4 regions of the Serratia bockelmannii genome follow, and region 1 is predicted to be linked to each of the others. Evidence: predicted binding sites of a transcription regulator. Region 1 holds the regulator's gene; each other region holds the start of a gene.
The links. Region 1 encodes CRP, which controls carbon source genes, mostly activating them, when cyclic AMP is high. Its sites were predicted from a motif close to ATGTGANNNNNNTCACAT; they were not measured.
Positions count from the first base shown of each region.

Region 2: the regulator CRP is predicted to act here: its motif matches at 1,060-1,077, upstream of ACSJLU_RS17505 (YfcZ/YiiS family protein).
Region 3: the regulator CRP is predicted to act here: its motif matches at 1,075-1,092, upstream of ACSJLU_RS16310 (sugar transporter).
Region 4: the regulator CRP is predicted to act here: its motif matches at 1,048-1,065, upstream of ACSJLU_RS00155 (PTS mannitol transporter subunit IICBA).

Region 1 covers NZ_CP196512.1:4,845,289-4,847,489, reverse strand. The annotation lists gene ACSJLU_RS23080 (YccS/YhfK family putative transporter) at 1-679, opposite strand, end outside; gene crp (cAMP-activated global transcriptional regulator CRP) at 730-1,362, opposite strand; gene ACSJLU_RS23070 (OsmC family protein) at 1,745-2,152, shown strand; gene ACSJLU_RS23065 (phosphoribulokinase) at 2,191-2,201, opposite strand, start outside.
Region 2 covers NZ_CP196512.1:3,674,969-3,677,169, forward strand. The annotation lists gene fadI (acetyl-CoA C-acyltransferase FadI) at 1-432, opposite strand, end outside; gene ACSJLU_RS17505 (YfcZ/YiiS family protein) at 628-924, opposite strand; gene fadL (long-chain fatty acid transporter FadL) at 1,330-2,201, shown strand, end outside.
Region 3 covers NZ_CP196512.1:3,417,237-3,419,437, reverse strand. The annotation lists gene ACSJLU_RS16320 (aromatic alcohol reductase) at 1-181, shown strand, start outside; gene ACSJLU_RS16315 (aspartyl/asparaginyl beta-hydroxylase domain-containing protein) at 199-885, opposite strand; gene ACSJLU_RS16310 (sugar transporter) at 1,154-2,201, shown strand, end outside.
Region 4 covers NZ_CP196512.1:32,266-34,466, forward strand. The annotation lists gene ACSJLU_RS00150 (DUF3053 domain-containing protein) at 52-771, shown strand; gene ACSJLU_RS00155 (PTS mannitol transporter subunit IICBA) at 1,314-2,201, shown strand, end outside.

The DNA of each region.
Region 1 (2,201 bases):
GCTTTTGATCGAGGTTGTTGGCGTGCGGCAGGAAATTAAGCTGTTGGTACAGCAGGCTGATCAGATCCATCACCTTTTGCTGGCGCACCAGCAGTGGCGGCAGCGCGGTCTGCGGATCGGTGTGCTGAGTCAGCAGGGAGTATTTGGCTTCGAAGTAGTCCGCCAGTTCCAGATAGAGCTGGCTGAGCGTCTCGCGCATCGGTTGCTCTTTCCACAGCCGGAACCAGAACCAGGTGAATAAGCCGTACCAGACGGTGCCGATCGCGTACAGCAGCGGCGCCTGCCAGACAGGCACCGTGCCGGCCGTGCTGAGAGCGAAGATGGCGGCCACCAGCGCCGCCGGCAACAGCCGGGCGTGCAGCGGGCTGATTTCGCCGGTAACGCCGAGCAGCAGCGCCAGGCCCAGCATCAGCGCCGGCAGCGGCACGTGCCACAGCAGTGCCTGTTGCAACAGCACGCTGCTGAAGGCGAACAGCGAGCCGCCGACGATCAGCCGTTTAAAGAAGCGCTTATGCGGCGTGTCCAGACCGGCGATATTGCAGCAGGCGGGCACCAGAGAGAACATCAGGCCGAGCTGCAGCTGGCCTATCAACAAGCCAAACAGCACCGGTAGGCACAACACCAGCGTTTGTCGCAGTGCGTAGTTGATTTCCGGGTGGTAGATCAGGCGGCGCCACATGGCAGAGAGCAGACAAAAAAACGGCGCAGATTGCGCCGTTTCTTCAGGGATTAACGGGTGCCGTAGACGACAATGGTTTTGCCGTGGGCGGAAATCAGGTTTTGATCTTCCAGCATTTTCAGAATACGGCCAACGGTTTCACGCGAGCAGCCGACGATCTGGCCGATCTCCTGACGGGTGATCTTGATCTGCATGCCGTCCGGGTGAGTCATGGCGTCGGGTTGCTTCGCCAGATTCAGCAGGGTTTGCGCGATGCGGCCGGTCACGTCCAGGAAGGCGAGGTTGCCCACTTTTTCGGAGGTAACCTGCAGGCGGCTCGCCATTTGGGCGGACAGGCGCATCAGGATGTCCGGGTTCACCTGGATCAGCTGGCGGAATTTCTTGTAGGAAATTTCGGCCACTTCACAGGCGGTTTTCGCGCGAACCCAGGCGCTGCGCTCCTGGCCTTCTTCGAACAATCCGAGCTCGCCGATGAAATCCCCCTGGTTGAGGTAGGACAGGATCATCTCTTTACCTTCTTCATCCTTGATCAGCACCGCGACGGAGCCTTTCACGATGTAGTAAAGCGTTTCGGCCTTTTCACCTTGGTGAATCAGCGTACTCTTCGATGGATATTTGTGGATATGGCAATGAGACAGGAACCATTCGAGAGTAGGGTCTGTTTGCGGTTTGCCGAGAACCATTCGCTGTTATCCTCTGTTGTTATCGCTGCCTTGTGTCACAGGGGTCAGAGTTCCCTGTAAAACCCGCCTGTAGCCGCAGTCATGAGCGAGGGCTACCGGCAAGTTTTGAGGCGTGTCATAAAAATACGCTGTCGCTCTAGCATATTAACTTGCCGTAAGCGCTGCAAGCTACATTCTGTTAACATACCGGTAAAGGAGCCTTTCTCTGGGCGTTTCCCTGAAATTCAGTGTCCCGGAAAGATTTATTGCGGCTCTGTTTGTAGCACAGAGTAAGGCGGGTGTCTCGTGTTGTCTCGCTTCAGCATGATTAGCATCAGGTTACGTTGCCTGTTTCTATGCGAAAGCGTACTCTGATTTTAAGAAATTAACCGGAGTGACCAGAATGCAGGCAAGAGTTAAGTGGGTGGAAGGGTTAACGTTTTTGGGTGAATCGGCCTCCGGCCACCAGGTGCTGATGGACGGCAACGCCGGCGATAAAGCGCCGAGCCCGATGGAAATGGTGCTGATGTCGGTGGGCGGCTGCAGCGCGATTGACGTGGTGTCCATCCTGCAAAAAGGGCGCAACGACGTGCGCGACTGCGAGGTGAAGCTGACCTCCGAGCGCCGTGCAGAAGCCCCGCGGTTGTTCACCCATATCAATCTGCACTTCATCGTCACCGGTCAGGATCTGACTGACAAAATCGTAGAGCGTGCGGTGAACCTGTCGGCGGAGAAATACTGCTCGGTGGCGCTGATGCTCAACAAGGCCGCCACGGTGACCCACAGTTTCGAGATCCGCCAACCGGCGTAATCGAGACGGAGCGCGGCCCGCCGCCGCGCTCAACGCATTTATTCGATCT
Region 2 (2,201 bases), 1.2 Mb from region 1:
CAGCGTGCGCGCCAACGCCTTGCTGACGCCGATCGGCAAGACGGAAGAAGAGTCCGCCCCGCCGGCGATACCGACGCTGATGCTGCCGGCCATGATGCTCTCCGCCACGTTGGCGATCGCCTGGAAGCTGGTGGCGCAGGCACGCGACACGCTGTAAGCGTCGGTATGAACGCTCATACCGGTACCGAGCACGATTTCACGCGCGATGTTCGGCGCCTCGGGCATTTGCACCACCTGGCCGAACACCAGCTGTTCGATCAGCTGCGGATCGATGCCGCTACGCGCCAACAGCTCGCTCACCGCCGTTTTCCCTAAATCCACCGCCGGAATGCCGTGATAGGCAGTTGCCTGTTTGGCAAAGGGGGTACGCAGTCCATTCACAATCGCAATGCGGTCACCATGACGGGTCACCAACGGCAGTGCCTTACTCATAAATGCTCCTGAAGAAAATAACGTCAGCGCAATGGGCAGAAAGAGGTCTGACCTGATGAGGTCATTGTTAACCAAACGGTTACATTTGGCAAACCGGCAGAGATCAAAACTGCGAGCAGGCGCACTTTCTATCGGGGCGGCACGGGGAAGGAAATCCCCGGCGCGCAGCAGGCGGCGCCGGGGGTAAAGCGGGGATTAACGCAGGCCGAGCTGGAAGATCAGGGTTTCCGCCTGGCAGGCGAAGGTGAAATCGGCCTCCAACTGCACGCCACCGTCAACCGGTTTAATGCTACTGCTGATGTCACAAGGATCGGATTCGACCGCGCGCGCCTTTTCGCTCAGGGCGGCCAGCATCGCTTCCGCATCTTGTTGATTACTGAACACCTGGCTGTAGGACGCGGTGCAATCGGTGTTATCCATCACGGTGCCGACATCCACGCAGCAACACGCGGCGGTTTCCTGGGCGCTGCATTTATTAATTGCATCTGACATGATTGGTTCTCCTCAAGGGCCTCTGTTATCAGCCCAAATTGCCGTTTCACTCACCGGCACAAAGCCACAAAATTCTGCGGGTATTTTACGCTTCCACGCCGGCAATCACTAGCACTTACTTTTACTGGGTGTTTTAAGTGATGGAAATCACAAATAAAAATGAGCGTCTGCTAAGGAATGGTAAGAATTTTGTTATTTACCGCTGGCTTTTTGTTAAGCAGATCTCTTTTTTGATATCAGGTTGGAAATATTTCAAAAACAAACTTGCAACATTTTCACAGGTCAGACCTATACTTCAGCCACTGGTCTGATTTGTCTGAACGATAACGGACCCTACAATCCCGCGCTCCTTGTTACTTCGTGTAACAATAGTTTAAATAATAAACACATAATGAGGTTTTGGTCATGAGCCAGAAAAACCTATTGACTAAATCAGCTCTCGCAGCTGCAGTGGCAATTATTTCTTCAAACGTGTCTGCCGCAGGATTCCAGCTGAATGAGTTCTCATCAGCTGGTTTAGGACGTTCGTATTCTGGCGAAGGCGCCATGGCGGATACGGCGGCCTCCGCAAGCCGCAACCCGGCATTGCTGATGATGTATACCCGTCCGGAACTTTCTTTCGGCGCAGTCTTCATCGATCCGGACGTCGATATCAGTGGCCGATCTCCTTCCGGCGCCAGCCTGGATGCGAAAAACATCGCACCGACAGCCTGGGTGCCGAACCTGCATTATGTTCACCCAATTAACGATCAATTCGCCGTAGGCGGCTCGGTCACCAGCAACTTCGGTTTGGCGACCGAATATAACGACGGTTACGCGGCGGGTTCCATGGGCGGCAAAACCGATCTGGAAACCCTGAACCTGAACCTGAGCGGCGCTTATCGCCTGAACAAAAACTTCAGCTTCGGTCTGGGTTTTGACGCCGTCTACGCCAAGGCTAAACTCGAGCGTTACGCCGGCGATCTGCCAAAATTGATCGCCGGTTCAGGCAAATTGCCGCCACAGTTGGCCGGCCCGGTTTCGCAGATCCCGGCAGATACCCAAATTTCTCATCTGAAAGGCGACGAATGGGGCTTCGGCTGGAACGCCGGTATTCTCTACGAAGTGGATGAAAACAACCGTTACGGCTTCACCTATCGCTCAGAAGTGAAAATCGACTTCGACGGCGATTACAAGAGCAGCCTGCCTTCAGCCTTCAACCCGTTGCTGGCCTCTCAAGGTCTTCCGTGGGGCACCAACGGCACCACCATTCCGGGTTCTCTGAGCCTGCACCTGCC
Region 3 (2,201 bases), 1.4 Mb from region 1:
GCTGCAGGAGGAGGTGCGGAACCATCCGCGCGACGTCGGCGCCAAATACCGGCTGGCTTTCGCCCGCCCCGACGGCGTGGCCTGGGATAAGGTGAAAACCTTCAATGCGCGCCAGGGCATAGCCACCACCACCGCCGAGCAGTGGCTGGCGCAGCAATGGCCGATCTCTCAGGACGGTTAGTCGCCTGAGCGCCGGAATCAGAACTGGCGCTGCATCCAGCGCACGTTCAGCCGCACCAGGGCGATGATGGCGCTGGAGAGCAGCCGCAGCCCGCCGGGCATGTCGCGGCGGCGGATGTCCAGCAGCAGCACGGTGCGCACCTGCGGGCTGTCGTTCCACACCTCGTGTTCGAAGGTATCGTCCCACAGCATGAACTCCCCTTCGTGCAGCCGGTATTCGCGGCCGTCCACTTTCAGCACCGCCGCGGGTACGCCGTCGGCGCGTTTGGGCATGTCCAGCACCAGATAGCCGCGCAGAATGCCGCGAAACGGCCCCCGGTGGGGCGGCACCTGCTTGCCGGGCGCGAGGAAGGAGAGCGAGGCGGACAGTACGTCCGGCGACGAAGCGATCAGCGCCGCCAGCGTCGGGCAACGCGCCAGGTTGCGGTCAATCGGCTGGCCGTAGGCCTTCATGATGAACATGCGCCAGTCGCGCGCGTCGTTGGCGGAGATCGATTCCTGCTGGATCATGATCTCGTGAAAACGGGGAATATTGTGCAGATCGTGGGCGACGGTCAGCGCCTCTTCGCGGATCTGCCGCCATTGGGCGGTGAAACGTTCGGCGTCGGGGAACAGCGCGGCGCTGTCGAGCACTGGTTTGCCCTGAATGCGGCGATCGTAAACATTGCGCAATGCGAGCACGGACCAATCATAAATCGCAGACATAATGACCTCGCCTCAGAAAACGCCAAAGGGACACTGCGCGCGGTTCTTCGGCGCGGCGCGTCCTGTGTGGCGGCCGGAGGGGAAGAGCGGCAGGAAAAATTGGTACGCTTCAAGAGATTAGCACAGCATTTGTGCAACCGTGTGTCTGCGAATGTGTCGAAATGCGGCGAAAAAAACCACACAATTAAAGTGTGACGCGTATCGCATTTAGCGGGCCGGTTGGTTAAAATATCGCTACTTGCCCGCACCTGTCCGGATTTTGTTTACCATGGAACACGCTCCCGTTTCGCGCTCAACCGCCTGGTTGCGCGTGGTTATCCTCGCCGTCTCGGCCTTTATCTTCAACACCACCGAATTTATCCCGGTCGGTCTGCTGAGCGATATCGCCGCCAGCTTCTCGATGCAAACCGAACAGGTCGGCCTGATCATTACCATTTATGCCTGGATCGTCGCCGCCGCCTCGTTGGCGTGCATGCTGCTGACCAGCAAAATTGAGCGCCGCAAGCTGCTGATCGGCGTGTTCATGCTGTTTATCGCCAGCCACGTGCTGACCGCCGTGGCCTGGGACTTCACCACGCTGGTTATCTCGCGCGCCGGCGTGGCGCTGGCGCACTCGGTGTTCTGGTCGATCACCGCCTCGCTGGCGATCCGCGTGGCGCCGCCGGGCAAGAAAGCCCAGGCGCTGAGCCTGCTGGCGGGGGGCACCGCGCTGGCGATGGTGCTCGGCCTGCCGCTCGGGCGGGTGGTGGGGCAGTTGCTCGGTTGGCGCATGACCTTTATCGGCATCGCGGTGTGCGCCACCCTGGCGCTGGTGCTGCTGTGGCGCCTGCTGCCGGTACTGAAAAGCGAGCATTCCGGCTCGCTGGCCAGCGTGCCGCTGCTGTTCAAACGCCCGGCGCTGGTGGCGCTGTACATGCTGACTATCATCGTGGTGACGGCGCACTTCACCGCCTACAGCTACATCGAGCCGTTTATCCAGACCGTGGCCGGGCTGTCGGAGAACTTCACCACGCTGATGCTGCTGCTGTTCGGCGCCGCCGGCATCGTCGGCAGCCTGCTGTTCAGCCGCTACAGCGAGCGTTTCCCTTCCGGCTTCTTTATCGGCGCCATCGCGCTGCTGACGTTGAGCCTGCTGCTGCTGTTGCCGGCCGCCGGCAGCGAAAGCCACCTGACCGTGCTGTGCATCTTCTGGGGTATGGCGATCATGGCCATCGGCCTGTCGATGCAGGCCAAAGTGCTGAGCCTGGCGCCGGACGCCACCGACGTGGCGATGGCGATCTTCTCCGGCCTGTACAACTTCGGCATCGGCAGCGGGG
Region 4 (2,201 bases), 400 kb from region 1:
AAAGGGGCGGAGTCCAATGAAAAAGCAGGTTTATAACAGGAGTTATGTCACATGGCGGTAGGGATCCAGAGCAGAGGTTTCGCGCGTTGGTTGGCACCGGTATTGGCATTGTTGGTGGTCATGCAATTGACCGCCTGCGGCGATAAAGAGCCGGAACAGCGCAAAGCATTTATCGATTACTTACAGAATACCGTGATGCGCAGCGGGGCGAATATCCCCACGCTGAGCGAAGACCAGAAGCAGAAGTTCGGCAACTATGCCGGCGATTACGCGATTTTGGTCGGCTTTTCACAGCAGCTGTCCAAGTCGGTCGGCGCCAGCCTGACCCCGGCGTTGGATCAGATTAACCAGATCCGCACCGCGCAGGACTATCTGAACAAACGCGATGCGCTGCAGCAATCGGTCGGGGCGTTGAACCTGCTGGGCCAGCAGATCCAGTCGGCCAAATCGCAGGCGGATACCGCCCACGCGGCGCTGAAACAGCCTGACGATCTGAAGGCGGTGTACAACCAGGCCTATGACAAAATCGTCACCGCACCGGCCAACGCCTTGATGCCGGCGATCCCGACCACCGCCAGCTTTGTGCAGGATCTGGTGCAGGTCGGCGATTTCCTGCAGAGCCAGGGCAATCAGGTCAGCTTCAACAACAACGGCGTGCAGTTCCGCACCGCGCAGCAGGTGGCGCAGTACAACACCATGATGTCGAATCTGGTGGCCAAACAGCAGAACCTGATGAATGCGCAGAAGACCATTCAAAGCGTGACGCAATAATAACGCGTCCAGGCGCGAAACAGGCCGGCATTGCCGGCCTGTTTTATTTCCCCTCAGCGTTTCCAATAGCTTGCTGGTTTATTGCGCAGGCTTCTGTACTACACTTCAATTAATCCATTCATTAGGCAATGTAGTTTTCTTTCATTCATCACTTCGCTAGTTCCCGGCGGGATGAGTGCTCACAGGGAAGATCAAACAGAGCGTTGCGATCGGCGCTGCAGCTAAAAATAAATTGTGACTAATGTCACAATTCAAAAACAAAACGCCAATTTAAAAATGTGATCATAGTCACTTTATTGGGGGTTTTGTGGCGACTTTTTTCTCACTGTGCTTTTTTTACACGTCATAAATGTGATCTTTATCACTATAAATGAGGGTTTGCTGGGGTGTTGTGTGTGACTTGTATCACAAAAAATTCGTGAAGTTCGCGTGACAAAAACAGCGTGATAGAGTCCGTTTCGCATACAGCGGCAACACGGCTGGATCGTCACAACAATAATCACGCGCTCTATTGTCAGCGCGTAACAATAGGGGTGTGTTTTATGTTTTCACCAGACATCAAGGTTAAAGTGCAAAACTTTGGCCGCTTCCTGAGCAACATGGTGATGCCCAACATCGGCGCCTTTATCGCCTGGGGGATTATCACCGCGCTATTCATTCCAACCGGCTGGCTGCCGAATGAAACCTTAGCCAAGCTGGTCGGCCCGATGATCACCTACCTGCTGCCGCTGCTGATCGGTTATACCGGCGGGCGGCTGGTGGGCGGCGATCGCGGCGGCGTCGTGGGTGCCATCACCACCATGGGCGTCATCGTCGGTGCCGACATGCCGATGTTCCTCGGCTCGATGATCGCCGGCCCGCTGGGTGGCTGGGCTATCAAGCATTTCGACCGCTGGGTGGACGGCAAGATCAAAAGCGGCTTTGAAATGCTGGTGAACAACTTCTCCGCCGGCATCATCGGCATGCTGCTGGCGATCCTGGCCTTCCTGGGCATCGGGCCGCTGGTGGAGGTGCTCTCCAAGCTGCTGGCGGCGGGCGTGCACGTGATGGTGAAGAACAACCTGCTGCCACTGGCGTCCATCTTCGTTGAACCGGCGAAAATCCTGTTCCTGAACAACGCCATCAACCACGGCATCTTCTCGCCGCTGGGTATCCAGCAGGCCACGGAAGCCGGCAAGTCGGTGTTCTTCCTGATTGAAGCCAACCCAGGCCCGGGCATGGGCGTGCTGATGGCCTACATGTTCTTCGGCCGCGGCAGCGCCAAGCAATCCGCCGGCGGTGCGGCGATCATTCACTTCCTGGGCGGCATCCACGAAATCTACTTCCCTTACGTGCTGATGAATCCACGTCTGCTGCTGGCGGTGATCCTGGGCGGCATGACCGGCGTATTCACCCTGACGATGCTGAACGGCGGCCTGGTTTCTCCAGCT